DNA from 3 places in the Paenarthrobacter sp. FR1 genome. Region 1 is predicted to be linked to each of the others. Evidence: riboswitches for the same ligand, from Rfam matches in the RefSeq annotation. Region 1 holds a riboswitch; each other region holds the start of a gene.
What was found. Region 1 has a riboswitch for glycine ahead of cycA (D-serine/D-alanine/glycine transporter). Riboswitches for the same ligand answer to the same signal wherever they lie in the genome.

Region 1 (5,191 bases):
AGGCGCCGGCTACACGGACCTTGAGGTTGGCACAGGAAAGCACTCGTACCTCTTCGGCGGCATGGTGGGTTCCCTGGACCACATCCTGGCATCCCCGGCGGCCCACAAGGTGGTGACCGGAACCGACATTTGGAACATCAACTCCGTGGAGTCCGTTGCGCTGGAGTACAGCAGGTATAACAACAATGTGACCAACTACTATGCCGGTGACGAGTTCCGGGCCAGCGACCACGACCCCGTGGTGGTGGGCCTGAATCTGACCGCGGAAGCACCCTCAAACGTTGACCTGCAGTTCCTGGGCATCAACGATTTCCACGGCCGGATCGACTCCAACACCGTGCTCTTCGCGGGCACCGTTGAGAAGCTCCGGGCAGCGGCCGCCCCTGGCGCTACCGCCTTCATCTCCGCAGGCGACAACATCGGCGCTTCCCTCTTCGCTTCGTCCGTGGCGAAGGACCAGCCCACCATTGACGTCCTGAACGCGCTGGAACTGCAGGCTTCCGCCGTGGGCAACCACGAATTCGACGGCGGCTGGCAGGACCTGCGCGACCGCGTCGTCGCCGACGGCACCAACGCGAAGTTCGCCTACTTGGGCGCGAACGTTTACCAGAAGGGCACCACCACGCCGGTCATGCCGGAGTACAAGGTGCTGGACATGAACGGCATGCGCGTGGCGATTATCGGCACGGTCACCCAGGAAGTTCCCTCCCTGGTAACTCCGGCCGGAATTGCCGATCTTGAGTTCGGGGACCCCGTGGAAGCCATCAACCGGGTGGCTGCAAAAATCAAGGCTGAGAACCTGGCAGACCTGATCATTGTGGAGAACCACGACGGCGCCGCTTCCGGCACGCCTGAGGGTGCCACGCTGGAGCAGGAAGTTGCAGCCGGTGGCCCCTTCGCCAAGCTGGTCAACCAGACCACCCCTGACGTCGCGGCGATCTTCACCGGCCACACGCACAAGGAATACGCCTGGGATGCCCCGGTACTGGACGGAAACGGACAGCCCACGGGCAAGACCCGTCCTATCGTCCAGACCGGCAACTACGGCGAAAACGTGGGCAGTGTGACCCTCACGGTAGACACCGTCACCAAATCGGTGACGGCGTACAAGGCCGCGATCGTGGACCGGACCACCGAGACCTCCGAAAGCCTCGTTGCTGCCTACCCGCGGGTGGCGGCAGTGAAGACCATCGTGGACAAAGCCCTTGCCCAGGCAGCGGAGATCGGCAACCAGCCGGTCGGTGCGGTGACCGCTGATATCACCACGGCCTTCACCCCGGACCCGGCGGGCGGCGCCCCCAAGCGGGATGATCGCGCGAGCGAGTCCACGCTGGGCAACCTCGTGGCGGACTCCCTGGTGGACACGCTTAAGGCTCCCGAACTGGGTGCGGCGGAGATCGGCGTCGTGAACCCGGGCGGACTGCGTAACGAGCTTTACTACGCACCGGACGGGACCATCACGTACGCCGAGGCCAACGCGGTCCTGCCGTTCGTGAACAACCTGTGGACCACGTCGCTCACGGGCGCGCAGTTCAAGACCCTTTTGGAGCAGCAGTGGCAGACCAACGCTGACGGGACCATTCCCAGCCGCCCCTACCAGCAGTTGGGGGTGTCCAAGAACGTCAACTACACCTACGATGCTGCCCGCCCCGCAGGAGACCGAATCACCGGTATTTGGGTGAACGGCGCCGTGATCGATCCCGCCAAGCAGTACAGGATCGGAACCTTCAGCTTCCTGGCCACCGGTGGTGACAACTTCCGGGTCTTCAAGGAAGGCGCCAACACGAAGGACACCGGCTTGGTGGATCGCGATGCGTGGATCAAGTACCTGAGGGAACATAACCCGGTGTCACCGGACTTCGCGCGCCGCTCCGTTGCTGTAGCCAACTCCACTGCTGCCGAGGTCAAGGCCGGAGAGTCCATCACGCTGGCCGTGTCCAAGCTCAACCTGACATCGATCGGCAGCCCGGCCAACGCGTCGCTCAACGCCGTCTTCGTGGACGGCCAGGGCGCGGCCGTTGCGCTGGGCTCCGTCCCGGTCACAGCTGGTGCGGCCACGGTGAACCTCAAGGTCCCCGCGGCGGCAGCCGCCGGCACCGGCACCCTGGTGCTGACCGCCGTCGAGAGTGGAACCGTGGTGAAGACTCTGGTGAAGGTGGCCACGAGCGGTCCGAACCCGCCGCAGTGCACCCCGCCAGTCAAGCCGTCCAAGTGGTACGACATTGTGGGCTGGCTGCGGTACGCCTTCGCATGGTTGGAGTACCAAAAGTGCCTGAGGGGCTGACCATTCCCGGCTAAGGCCACATAAGCAGGGCCCTTCACGCAGCCAGCGTGAAGGGCCCTGCTTCTTGTTGTTCAGGCGTGCATTACTTGGTTGCGGGCTCCGGTTCCTGGACGCGCTCTGCGTCCCGCTGCAGCTCCGCTTGGAACGCCGCGTAGCGTGCCAGGTGGGCGGGGCGGCGGCGCAGGATGAACCAGGCAACTCCAAGAATGAGGAACCACACAGGCGTGGCCAGGAGCGCTGCGAGGGTGTCCGGCTGGGTAGTCAAGGCCCAGAGCACGAAAGCGAAGAACGCGAACACCACCCACACCATCACCACGCCACCGGGCATCTTGAACGCCGAGGATTGGTGCAGGTGCGGACGACGTTTCCGGAATGCAAGGTAGCTGGCCAGGATGATCGACCATACGAAGACGAAGCACACTGCGGACACGGTGGTCACCATGTCGAACGCCTTGCCGATGTCCGAACCGGCGTACATGAGGACGACGCCGGACAGCAGCAGGACGCAGGACAGGAACAGGGCGTTGCGGGGTACTTTGCGTCCGGAGAGGGCGCCGAACACCTTGGGCGCGTCGCCCTCCTGGGCGAGGCCGAACACCATGCGGGACGTGGAGTAAATGCCGGAGTTGGCCGAGGACATGGCCGATGTGAGCACCACCAGGTTCACCACGGTGGCCGCTGCCCCAAGACCGGCGAGCGAGAACATGGCGATGAACGGGCTGTGCCCGGCGGCGAACTGGGTCCACGGAGTGACGGACATCAGGATAATGAGGGCACCTACGTAGAACAGCAGCACCCGGATGGGAATCGAGTTGATGGCCTTGGGAAGGTTCTTCTCCGGGTCCTTGGCCTCAGCGGCGGTGGTGCCCACCAGTTCGATGCCCACGAACGCGAACACTGCGATCTGGAAGCCTGCCACGAAGCCCATGAACTCGTTGGGGAAGAAGCCGCCATGGCTCCACAGGTTGGTGAAGCTGGCCGGTCCGGCATCGGACTGGAAGCCGCTGAAGATCATGAACAGGCCAACAATGATGAGGGCCGCGATGGCCACGATCTTGATGAGCGCGAACCAGAACTCCGTCTCACCGAAAGCCTTCACGGTGGCCAGGTTGAGGAGAAGGAGGATGCCGATGGTGATCAGGCCCGGCACCCAGAGCGGCAGGGATGGCCAAAGTTCCTGGGAGTACCCGGCAATCGCGATCACGTCCGCGATGCCCGTAATGACCCAGCAGAACCAGTACGTCCAGCCGGTGAAGAAGCCGGCCCACGGCCCCAGCAGGTCGGCGGCGAAGTCGCTGAAGGACTTGTAGTTCAGGTTGCTCAGCAGCAGCTCGCCCATGGCACGCATGACGAAGAAGAGCATGAAGCCGATGATCATGTACACGAAAATGACGGACGGACCAGCCGCTGAAATGGTCTTGCCGGACCCCATGAAGAGGCCGGTACCAATAGCTCCGCCGATGGCGATGAGCTGGATGTGGCGGTTGCTGAGCTGACGCTCAAGGTGGGGTGAATCGCTGGAAGGTGGGCGCTGAATCGTCAAAGGAACTCCATCGTTCAGGCGGCACGGGGTGCCACGTTGATTCGGGTTCCTCCCCGCTCTGTACGTGGACCTGAGAGTTTCCGCAGGCGTTGGCCTGCTTGCACCTTCGGTGAGCCCGGTAGCCGGACTGCTTTCCAGAGTTGCCTCGCCGCGGCGGTACATGGGCCTGAGAGATTCCTGGGGAGGGTTTGCTCCTACGGCGCCTGACGGGATGTACCGGGCAGGACTCTCCCGCCGCAGATCAAAAGCGCGCACACCCTAGTGGGTGATGCAGCTCACACAGTAACGAAGGCTGGAGGCAGTCGCAACCCCGCGTCGCTAGCGGCCCAGAATGCTACGGGCGATCTCATCGGCATCGCGCAGCGTCCGCTGTCCGCTGGCGTACGCCGGTCCGGTGAGCGGGCGCGCCTCCGCAGCGATGGCGGTCCCCCACTGGGACGCAGACAACTGGAGGCCCAGGACGTACAAGTTCTTGGTGATGGATCCGTTCGCCGCCAATGGCCGATAAGGGTGGGGCTCCACATCCAGGCCCGTGGTCTGCATGGGTGTGCCCTCCACCCCCATCATGATCTTGGTACGCACCAGTCCGTCGGCCATGAGCTGTTCCAGCAGCGGCGAGAGGTTGATGCCCACCCTGTTGGCAGGCGACATTGCCTCCACGAGCGTCCGTGCTTCCACGGGCGCATCATGGACCCACGGCGACACCGCCCGGAACACTTTCGCGCCCCGGTCCACGCTGAACTTGGGGTCTGGTCCCACAAAACTCACGACGCCGGCACGCGCCAAGGCGGCCAACTGCTCCGACCGAAGTGCAGGCGCTCCGCTGGCCAGCCCCTCGACGAACGACTCGAACCAGCCGCGCAAACCCGCCAGCCATGATTCGTCCGTAATTCCACCGTCAGCCACCACGGATTTAAGGATTGCCCGTCCGGTGTGGAGGGCACCGATGGCCATCTTCACGGGGTCGGCCTCACCCAATGCCGATCGCCGCGCATCATCGTCCAGGTAAGCAGTGATGGCCACATCCAACTCTCGTCTGGAGGCGAATGTCCGGCCGGCGAGCGGTGCTGCCAAACCCCGGAGATTCAGTCGGCGGGAGGCAACAACGTGCTTTTCCACGAGGTCCCCCACATCGCTTTCCCACTTGGCAGTGGTGTGCGCATGGGGTTGGAGCGCGTCCTCAAGGTCTGCGAGGAACTGTTCCGGATCCTTGATTGCCGTGGGCTGGGATCGGGCCAATGTTGTGTAATAGGCCCAGAGCGCATCGCGGTGCAGCAAGGGCCACAGGTCGTGATCGAAGCCGGGCTGGATTCCCGCCGCCCGGAACCGGTCAACGGCATCTTCCGTCAGGTACCGCATGGTGA
Region 2 (5,191 bases), on a different contig from region 1:
CCAGTACCGTCAGGGCTGACAGCAGGAAGACCGGGCCGCTGCCGTGGTCGCCCACGACGGCAATCAGGTACCCCACGGCGCTCAGCGTCAGTCCGCCGGCCACGACGAATCCTGGCCGCACGCGCTTGACCAACGGCACCACCAGCAGACCTGCGATCACTGTTGCCAAGAGTGCCGGAATCATGGCGATACCTGCCTCCATGGGGGACTGCCCCTCCACCAGTTGCAGGTGCTGTGCGAAGAAGTAGATGAAGCCCGTCATGGAGAACAGGGACAGCACGTTGGCTACGATTGCCGTGCTGAAGACCTTGTTCTTGAACAGGCTGACGTCCAGCATGGGGTTGTCGATCCTCTGCTGCCGACGGACGAAGAGGACACCCATCACCAATCCGAAGAGCATGAAGGCTGCGGCGGATGCCCCGAATCCGTGGACGGCGAATTCCTTGATGCCGTAGACGAACGGCGCCATGGTGAACACCGACAGGGCAATGCTCGGCACATCCACGCGGCCCGGGTTGGCGTCCTTGGACTCCGGAATCAGGACCCGGCCAAAGGCGAGGAGCGGCAGCAGGAGGAAGGTTGCCACCAGGAAGACGGCGCCCCACCAGAAGTGTTCCACCAGCCAACCGCCGAAGATCGGGCCCAAGGCAGCGCCTCCGGAGAAGCCGGCAGCCCAGACTGCGATCGCGAGCCGGCGCCGGTTGGGATCGGTGAAGATGTTCCGGATCAGGGACAACGTGGACGGCATCAGCATTGCGCCGAAGACGCCAAGGGCGGCGCGGCCGGCTATGAGCCATTCAGCGGAAGGCGCGAACGCCGTAGCAGCCGAAACCGCCGCGAAGCCGGTGCTGCCGATCAGGAGCAGCCGTCGTCGTCCTACCCTGTCGCCGAGGTTGCCCATGGAGACGAGGAGTGCGGCCAGCACCAGCGGATAAGCGTCGACGATCCACAGAAGCTGCACGCCACCTACGTCCAGGGAGCGGGCAATTTCCGGCAGGGCGAACGTGAGCGCGGTGTTGTCGACGGCCACCAGCAGCACCGGGAACATCAGGAGTGCAAGGGCCGTCCAGTCGCGCCACGGTGCTGCCGGGCCCTTGGTGGGCTGAGCGGAACGGGGTGCTTGGGTTGAGGACGGCGAGAACATGGTTCTTACTGTACCGTCCAGACGGTATAGTTTCAAATAGGTCCCCCAGCAAGCCTTTAGGGAATGATGTACACATGCCACGAAAACCAGTTGCCCGGGACGCCGTCCTGGATGCCTACGAAGCCCTCCTTATCGAGGTAGGGGAGCGCGCCGCCACGCTTGACGCCGTCGCCAAGCGGGCAGGGGTGTCCAAGGGTGGGCTGCTCTACCACTTCCCCAACAAGGAAGCCCTGATCGGCGCCCTGTTGGAGCGCCTGGATCTGTTGGCAAAGGAAGACATCGAACAGATGAAGGCTGCGCCGGACGGTTCAGCCGCATACTTCATCCGCTCCTCGCTATGGGCCGGTACTCCCATGGACCGCGCTTTCGTAGCCGCCACCCGCCTGGCCGAGGTAGCCCATGAAGAGACCAGGCGCAGGTTCGCCGGCATCCAGCAACAGTGGCTGGACGTCCTGGCGGAGGACGTTGGCCCGGAAGTCGCGAAGGCCGTCAGTTACATGGGCGACGGCCTGTATTTCAACGCAATGTTTGAGGGCGGTCAGGGAGACGGCAACGCCGGGCGGGAGGCCGACGTCGAGATCCTGCTGGGAGTCTTGGACCGCCTGCGGAAGTAGCGGGACATCCATTTGCGGCGGCGCCCGCCGCGTAGGACAATTAACCCTTGTGGCCTGCCCTGATCGGGGCCGCGTACAACTGAACATGCCTTTGATCTGCGGCGGGAGAGTCCTGCAAGCACGTGATGCAGGCGCCGTAGGAGCAAACCCTCCCCAGGAATCTCTCAGGCCCACGCACCGCCGCGGCGAGGCAACTCTGGAAAGCAGCAGACGTCCCAGGACGTTGTGCTCACCGACGGTGCAAGCGTGTTTGTTCAAACAACGCGCGGAAACTCTCAGGTCCAATACAGAGCGGGGAGGAACCCGAGCCACTGTGGCGTACCCAACGCCGCCCAAGTATTGGAGTTCCTTCGTGACGGTTAGTTCTGCCTCCACCACCTTCGTCGATCGGCATATCGGCGCCCGCCGCCAGGCCGACATTGAGACCATGCTCAAGTCCGTCGGCTACGACACCGTCGATTCGCTGGTCGACACCGCCGTTCCGAACGACATCCGCCAGGACGTCGCCCTCACCTTGCAGAACGCGCTGAGCGAAGTTGAGGTCCTTGCCGAGCTGCGCAAGCTCGCCTCCAAGAACAAGACGGCCGTCCAGATGATCGGCCAGGGCTACTACGACACCGTCACCCCGCCGGTCATCCGCCGCAACATCCTTGAATCCCCGGCCTGGTACACCGCTTACACCCCGTACCAGCCCGAAATCTCGCAGGGCCGCCTTGAAGCACTCCTGAACTTCCAGACCATGGTGCAGGACCTCGTTGGCCTGCCGATCGCCAACGCCTCCCTGCTGGACGAAGCAACCGCCGTGGCCGAAGCCGTCCTCATGATGCGCCGCGCCAACAAGAACAAGGCCGTGCAGGACGGCAAGACTGTGCTCGACGCAGACTGCCTGCCGCAGACCATCGCCATCGTGAAGGGGCGCGCCGAGGCTCTCGGCTTCGAGGTTGAGGTTGCCGATCTTTCCGCTGGCCTTCCGGAAGGTGCCATCAACGGCGTCGTCCTCCAGCAGCCCGGTGTTTCCGGCCGCGTCTTCGACCACTCCGCCGTCATTGCCGAAGCTAAGGAACGCGGTGCCCTGGTCACCGTTGCCGCCGACCTCCTTTCCCTGACGCTCATCACCCCTCCTGGTGAGCAGGGCGCCGACATCGCTGTGGGTTCCGCCCAGCGCCTGGGTGTTCCGCTGTTCTTCGGCGGCCCGCACGCCGCCTACATGGCCGTCCAGAAGGGCCTCGAGCGTTCCATGCCGGGCCGCTTGGTGGGCGTTTCCAAGGACGACGCCGGTGTCCCCGCCTACCGCTTGGCGTTGCAGACCCGCGAACAGCACATCCGCCGCGAAAAGGCCACGTCCAACATCTGCACCGCGCAGGCGCTGCTGGCCATCGTCGCTTCGATGTACGCCGTCTACCACGGCCCCGAAGGCCTGAAAGCGATCGCCGAGACCGCCCACAGCCACGCCCGCACGCTCGCAGCGTCCCTGAAGGCTGCCGGCGTCGAGGTCCTCCACGGTTCGTTCTTCGACACCATCACCGTCCGCGTCCCGGGCAAGGCAGCAGAGATCGTCGCCGCCGCCGAGGCCAAGGGCATCAACCTGCGTGGCGTCGACGCTGATTTGGTGGGCATCTCTGTAGACGAGACGACGACGGCGGCGGTTGTGGCCGACGTCGCGGGCGTGTTTGGCGCTTCGGTCACCGAAGCCGCTGAGGGCTTTGCACTCGAAGGTTCCGTTGAGCGCACCAGCGAGTTCATGCAGCACCCGGTATTCAACACCCACCGCTCCGAAACCCAGCTCCTGCGCTACATCCGCAAGCTCTCTGACCGCGACCTCGCGCTGGACCGCACCATGATCCCGCTCGGTTCCTGCACCATGAAGCTCAACGCCACTGCCGAGATGGAAGCCATTTCCTGGCCGGAGTTCGCCTCCATCCACCCGTTCGCTCCGGATTCCCAGACCGAGGGCTGGCGTGAGCTCATCAGCGACCTCGAAGCCCAGCTGACCGAAATCACGGGCTACGACCAAGTCTCCATCCAGCCCAACGCCGGTTCCCAGGGCGAGCTCGCGGGCCTGCTGGCCATCCGCGGCTACCACCTCTCCAACGGCGACGACCAGCGCAACGTCTGCCTCATCCCCGCCTCCGCGCACGGCACCAACGCAGCCTCGGCTGTGCTGGCCGGGATGAAGGTCGTGGTGGTGGCCACAGCTCCCGATGGCACCATCGACCATGTTGACCTCAAGAACAAGATCGAAGCCCACCGCGACGCCCTATCGGCCATCATGATCACCTACCCGTCCACGCACGGTGTCTACGACGCCGACGTCCGCGAAGTCTGCGATGCCATCCACGAGGCCGGCGGCCAGGTCTACATCGACGGCGCCAACCTCAACGCGCTCGTGGGCCTGGCCCAGCCGGGCAAGTTCGGCGGCGACGTATCGCACCTGAACCTGCACAAAACCTTCTGCATCCCGCACGGTGGCGGCGGACCCGGCGTTGGCCCGGTCGCAGCCAAGGCGCACCTCGCGCCGTTCATGCCCGGTGACGCAGCATCCTGGACCGAAGGCAACGACGTCCCGATCTCGGCATCACGATTCGGTTCCGCCGGTGTCCTCCCGATCTCCTGGGCCTACGTAAAGCTCATGGGCGGCCAGGGCCTCACCGAAGCCACCAAGTCCGCGCTGCTGGCCGCCAACTACATCGCTTCCCGCCTCAACGACCACTTCCCGGTGCTCTACACAGGTGAAGGTGGCCTCGTAGCCCACGAGTGCATCCTGGACCTCCGTGAACTGACCGCAAAGACCGGCGTCACCGCCGAAGACGTGGCTAAGCGCCTCATCGACTTCGGCTTCCACGCTCCCACCCTGGCCTTCCCGGTAGCCGGCACGCTGATGGTTGAGCCCACCGAGTCCGAAGACCTCGTGGAGATTGATCGCTTCATCGAAGCCATGATCACCATCCGCAAGGAAATCGACCAGGTGGCCCACGGCGACTTCGCCGTGGAGAACTCGCCGCTGCGCAAGGCACCCCACACGGCTGCCGCCGTCGTAACTTCTGATTGGGACCGCGCTTACCCGCGCGAGCAGGCCGCCTTCCCGGTCCACCACCTCAAGCAGGACAAGTACTTCCCGCCCGTCGGCCGCATCGACGGCGCAGCAGGAGACCGCAACCTGGTCTGCTCGTGCCCGCCGATCGAAGACTTCGAAAACTAAGGACTGGCCATGACTGAGAACTACACCGCTCTCTACGAAGAGCACAAGAAGCTCGGCGCGTCCTTCACCGACTTCGGTGGCTGGCAGATGCCGCTCAAGTACTCCTCCGAGCTGGCCGAGCACCATGCAGTCCGCAGGTCCGCAGGCTTGTTCGATCTCTCCCACATGGGCGAAGTTTGGGTCACCGGTCCCGAGGCCGCCGCGTTCCTCGACTACGCCCTGGTGGGCAAGATC
Region 3 (5,191 bases), on a different contig from region 1:
ACCTGGTCGTAGCCGGTGATCTCAGTGAGGTCGGCTTCCAGGTCTTCGATCAGTTCGCGCCAACCCGCCGTCTGGTGGTCCGGAGCGAACGGGTGGATCGAGGCGAACTCCGGCCAGGAAATGGCTTCCATCTCCGCGGTGGCGTTCAGCTTCATGGTGCAGGAACCCAAGGGGATCATGGTGCGGTCCAGAGCGAGGTCCCGGTCGGACAGCTTGCGGATATAGCGCAACAGCTGCGTCTCGGAACGGTGCGTGTTGAACACCGGGTGCTGCAGGAAATCAGAGGTGCGGACTACGTCTGCGGGCAGCTCGAACCCGGAGGCGTCCCCCACCGGGCCGGCACCAAAGGCGACGGCCACCGAGGACAGGACCTCCGGCGTCGTGGTTTCATCAACCGAAACCCCCACGGTGTCGGCGTCGATGATCCGCAGGTTGATGCCGCGGGCTTCGGCGGCGGCGATGACCTTGTCTGCTTTGCCGGGGACGCGGACGGTGAGGGTGCCGAAGAAGGAATCTGAGACGAGCTCGCGACCAGCCTTCTGCAGCGCAGTGGCAAGGGTGCGGGCGTGGCCGTGGACGGTTTCGGCGATCGCCTTCAGGCCTTCAGGGCCGTGGTAGACCGCGTACATCGAAGCCACGATGGCGAGCAAGGCCTGGGCCGTGCAGATATTGGACGTGGCCTTTTCACGGCGGATGTGCTGCTCGCGGGTCTGCAGCGCGAGGCGGTAGGCGGGGACGCCGGCGTTGTCCTTGGAGACTCCGACGATGCGGCCCGGGAGCGTCCGCTCCATGCCTTCACGGACGGCCATGTAGGCCGCGTGCGGACCACCGAAGAACAGCGGAACACCGAAGCGCTGCGCAGTTCCGACGGCGATGTCTGCACCTTGTTCGCCCGGGGGCGTGATGAGGGTGAGCGCCAGCAAATCGGCGGCCACGGTGACCAGTGCGCCGCGTTCCTTCGCGTCGGAAATGACGCCGGAGTGGTCGAAAACCCGACCCGAAGCACCGGGCTGCTGGAGGACGACTCCGTTGATGTCGCCGTCGGGCAGACCGGCGGAGAGGTCCGCGACCTCCACCTCGAAGCCCAGCGCCTCAGCGCGGCCCTTCACGATGGCGATGGTCTGCGGAAGGAGGTCGGCGTCCAGGACAGTCTTGCCATCCTTGGCCGTCTTGTTCTTGTTGGCCCGGCGCATCAACAGCACGGCCTCGGCCACGGCGGTGGCTTCATCCAGCAGGGAAGCGTTGGCAACGGGCAGTCCCGTGAGGTCCTGCACCATGGTCTGGAAGTTCAGGAGCGCTTCAAGGCGACCTTGGGAAATTTCAGGCTGGTACGGCGTGTAGGCGGTGTACCAGGCCGGAGCTTCGAGGATATTGCGGCGGATGACCGGGGGCGTGACGGTGTCGTAGTAGCCCTGGCCGATCATCTGAACCGCGGTCTTGTTTTTGGAAGCAAGCTTGCGCAACTCGGCGAGGACCTGCACCTCGGTGAGGGCGTCCTGCAGCTTCAGGGCGGTGTCCTGGCGGATGGAATCGGGGACGGCGACGTCTACCAGGCCGTCGACAGAGTCGTAGCCGATGGCCTTGAGCATGGTGTCAACGTCGGCCTGGCGGCGGGCGCCGATGTGCCGGTCCGCGAAGGCGGTGGGGGTTGATTGAACAGTCAAGAGGAACTCCATGATTCAGGCGCCCAATGAGCGCCACGATGATGTGGGGTTCCTCCCCGCTCTGTATTGGACCTGAGAGATTCCGCAGGGATGGTTGCCTGCTTGCACCGTCGGTGAGCCCGGTTGCCCGGACTGCTTTCCAGAGTTGCCTAACCGCGGCGGTACATGGGCCTGAGAGATTCCTGGGGAGGATTTGCTCCTACGGCGCCTGACTGGATGTACCGGCAGGACTCTCCCGCCGCAGATCAAAAGCGTTGCATCACGTCAGTGACACGCTTCACACCATAGCGTGGGGTTTCGCAAAAGTGCAAGCAAGCGGCCCCTACCCGTGCATGGCCTCGTGGATCTGCAGCGCGAACCAGAGTTGCGCCACCGTGGAGGTTTCGCCCATGTCCAGGCCTGTCAGCTCACCAATTTTTCGGATCCGGTAGATGATGGTTTGCCGGTGCGCGAACAGCGCTGAAGCTGTCTTCTGCCACGATCGCTGCGAGTCCAAATACGTCCTCAAAGTGACAATGAGATCGCCATCCTGCCTCTGTTCATAATCGAAAATCGGCCCCAGCAACCGCCGGACCAGAGCCGTTCCTTCCTCGAAACCCGTCAAGCCCAACCATGAGGGCCCCTCCGCATACCGGGCGACGTCCAGCTTGTTCGCGCGGGCCGAACCGAGGGCCCAGAGGGATTCCTGCAGGGCACGCTGGATGTTGGCCACCGCAGCGGGGGCACTGATGCCCAGGGTGGCACTCCCGCCACAGTGGGCCAGGACGTCGTCGTCAACGTCGGCCGGGACCACCACGTGCAGCCGGGTATTCCGCATCAAGGTGACAGAGGCAACCCCGTGCCGCCACAGCTCGATATGCACCCCGGCCAGCCTGTCGCCGTCGTCCGCTTGAATCGAGGCGACCAGAAACCCAGCTGCCGGGACCCCGAAGGCCGCCAACCTGCTTTCCATCTCAGCCGCTCCCAGACGGCCGTCGAAGGCCTGAAGCAAGAACTCGCCCGCGGCCCGGTGCCGGCCTTCCAGCGACAGGACGATGCGCGAGAGCTGCAGTCCCAGCACGGTTGCGGCGTGCAGAAGTACGACGGCGTCCGGGTGCGGTTCGCTGTTGGGCAGCACCACCAAGAGCGCATTGGCATGGGTGGGAATGTCCATGGTCAGCACATGCCTGCCCCGGATTCGGTGCCACTGGAAGTTCTTCCCGGCAGGGGTCACCTGCCCCGACGACGGCGCCCAGGCATCAGCGAGGAACTCCGGGAGTGCCTTCCCATCGGGGTGCCAGGGATGGAGGCAGCGGCGATCCACGACGAACAGGTCCGCGTCCAACTCGGTCGCCAGCCGCTGAACGAGGCTCTGCCAATGGTCCTCGGAGGCACCTGCGGTGCGGAGCAGATCATAGACGCGCGCCGTCTGCCGGAGCCGACGCGACTCTTCGAGCAGCGAGGACTCCGCAACCGACCTGGCGATGGCGATGAACGGCAAGGGATACGGAATATTGACCAGGGGCAAGGGGAGCCGATCGCACGCCGCCAGGAATTCCGCGGTCAGGGTCGGCGCGTGCATCTTCTCTCCGATGGCCAGGGCGCTGGCACCGCTGTCCATCAGGGCCTCCGCGAGCGCCACTTGCCCGTCTGCGTCGGCGGGAATCGAGAGACCATTGGTCATCATGAGTTCGCCGCCCGTGACCCACTCCCAGAGCCGGGGCAGGTCCGAGGTGTGAGCCCAGGTGATGCGGTTATCCATTCCTGCCGAGCCGGCCAGGATTGTCAGGCCCAGCTGCGGTTCGGCGACGAGTTCAGCGACGGTGATTGCCATTGCTACGGCTACCCTTCTCATGCATTTGGCAGTTTTTAGACACTTGTCTAAGCACCCCCGCCATTTGTAGTCAATGTACTTCTATCCTCCGTGACCTGCATCACCAAGACTTCAATTACATACTTCCCCTGCTCAACGATGAGCACTCACGAGAGAGGGTTTGCAATGAGCGCAACCAGCAACCTCATTGATGACGCCCCACTAACCACGTTCCACAAGAAGCTGACATTCTTCGCTTCCGGCGGGCCCTTCATAGACGGCTACGCCTTGTCGATCATTGGTATCGCACTGATCACCATGATTCCCGGCCTGGACATGACGCCTGCAGAGATCGGCTTGGTAGGTGCGGCAAGCCTTGTCGGCATTTTCTTCGGGGGCGGCGTCTTCGGTTGGCTCACCGACAAGATCGGCCGACACAAGATGTACATTGCCGACCTGATCGCCTTGGCACTGTTCTCCGTGCTGAACGGCTTCGCCACCGAGATTTGGCAAGTAGTCCTCTGTCGGTTCTTCCTGGGGATGGCCATTGGCGCCGACTACCCCATCGCCACGTCCCTCTTGGCAGAGTTCCTGCCCAAAAAGCACCGCGGGCGCCTTCTCGGAGCGACGTTTGTTGTCTGGGCGGTCGGCGCGGCCGTCGCGTACGCCGTCGGATATCTGCTCCGCGACACGGGACCCGATGCCTGGCGCTGGATGGTCGCCAGCCCCGCGATCTTCGCCGTTATTACGTTGCTCTTCCGGTTGGGGACTCCCGAGTCCCCACGTTGGCTGCTCTCGCGCGGACGGCGCGAGGAGGCCGAAGCTGTCATCAAGAAGGTCTACGGACAGCAGTATGGGCTGGCTGATATCGCTTCCGACAGCGAGGGACCGGCGAAGCAGGGCAGGTTCCTGGATATCTTCCGGGGCCAATACTGGAAACGCACGCTGTTCGTCTCCATCTTCTGGACTGCGCAGGTCATCCCCCTGTTCGCCGTGTACACCTTTGCTCCGGACCTCCTGCACTCAATGGGTTTGACCGGCGATGCCAACCTCTACGGAGGATCGTTCCTGATTTCCATGTTGTTCGTGGTGGGTGGCATTCCCGGGCTCTGGCTCGTTGAAAAGATCGGGCGACGCAAGTTGCTTCTTTCGAGCTTCGGGGTCATCGTGGTGGCCCTGGCCATCCCGGCTTTCATTCCCGACGTCCAAGCCGCGCCTCTCTTCATCGCCCTGGCTATCTTCGCTCTGGCCTCTGGCGCCTCCAGTTTCCTCGAAGTTGTCTACCCCAACGAGCTCTTCCCCACAGAGGTTCGCGCAACGGCAGTGGGCTTCGGCACCGCGGTCAGCCGAATTGGATCGGCCGCCAGCACGTACTTGATGCCCGTCGCAATCGTGAGCTTCGGCGCTGCAGGTTCGCTGCTCATCGGCGCCGGAATCTCGTTGGTGGGTTTGGTGGCTACTTTCCTGCTCGCACCCGAAACGGCCAACAAGTCCCTCTCAGAACTCACCTCCCAAAAGAAGCCGGCAACCCCGGAGCCCAACAAAGTAACCGAAGGATCCCTGTCATGACCACTCACCAGCCCATTGGCCCCGTCGATGCCACCAAGGTTCCCCGCTACGCCGGATTGGGAACGTTTGCGAGGCTGCCGCAGATTGATCGCGTCCCCGACTACGACATTGCCGTAGTCGGCGTACCGTTCGACGGCGGAACCTCCTACCGCCCAGGGGCCCGGTT

Region 2: linked by a shared signal. The riboswitch ahead of gcvP (aminomethyl-transferring glycine dehydrogenase) and the one ahead of cycA (D-serine/D-alanine/glycine transporter) in region 1 are both predicted to bind glycine.
Region 3: linked by a shared signal. The riboswitch ahead of gcvP (aminomethyl-transferring glycine dehydrogenase) and the one ahead of cycA (D-serine/D-alanine/glycine transporter) in region 1 are both predicted to bind glycine.

What each region holds. Positions count from the first base shown of each region.
Region 1 covers NZ_JBPFSF010000014.1:51,761-56,951, forward strand. Annotated here, with positions in the region: gene ACR30Z_RS20825 (ExeM/NucH family extracellular endonuclease) at 1-2,284, shown strand, start outside; gene cycA (D-serine/D-alanine/glycine transporter) at 2,367-3,827, opposite strand; glycine riboswitch at 3,972-4,071, opposite strand; gene ACR30Z_RS20835 (FAD/NAD(P)-binding protein) at 4,146-5,191, opposite strand, start outside.
Region 2 covers NZ_JBPFSF010000015.1:2,086-7,276, reverse strand. Annotated here, with positions in the region: gene ACR30Z_RS21185 (MFS transporter) at 1-1,144, opposite strand, end outside; gene ACR30Z_RS21180 (TetR/AcrR family transcriptional regulator) at 1,219-1,758, shown strand; glycine riboswitch at 1,851-1,948, shown strand; gene gcvP (aminomethyl-transferring glycine dehydrogenase) at 2,111-4,957, shown strand; gene gcvT (glycine cleavage system aminomethyltransferase GcvT) at 4,967-5,191, shown strand, end outside.
Region 3 covers NZ_JBPFSF010000005.1:372,192-377,382, reverse strand. Annotated here, with positions in the region: gene gcvP (aminomethyl-transferring glycine dehydrogenase) at 1-1,664, opposite strand, end outside; glycine riboswitch at 1,814-1,912, opposite strand; gene ACR30Z_RS12820 (PucR family transcriptional regulator) at 1,987-3,477, opposite strand; gene ACR30Z_RS12815 (MFS transporter) at 3,643-5,025, shown strand; gene speB (agmatinase) at 5,022-5,191, shown strand, end outside.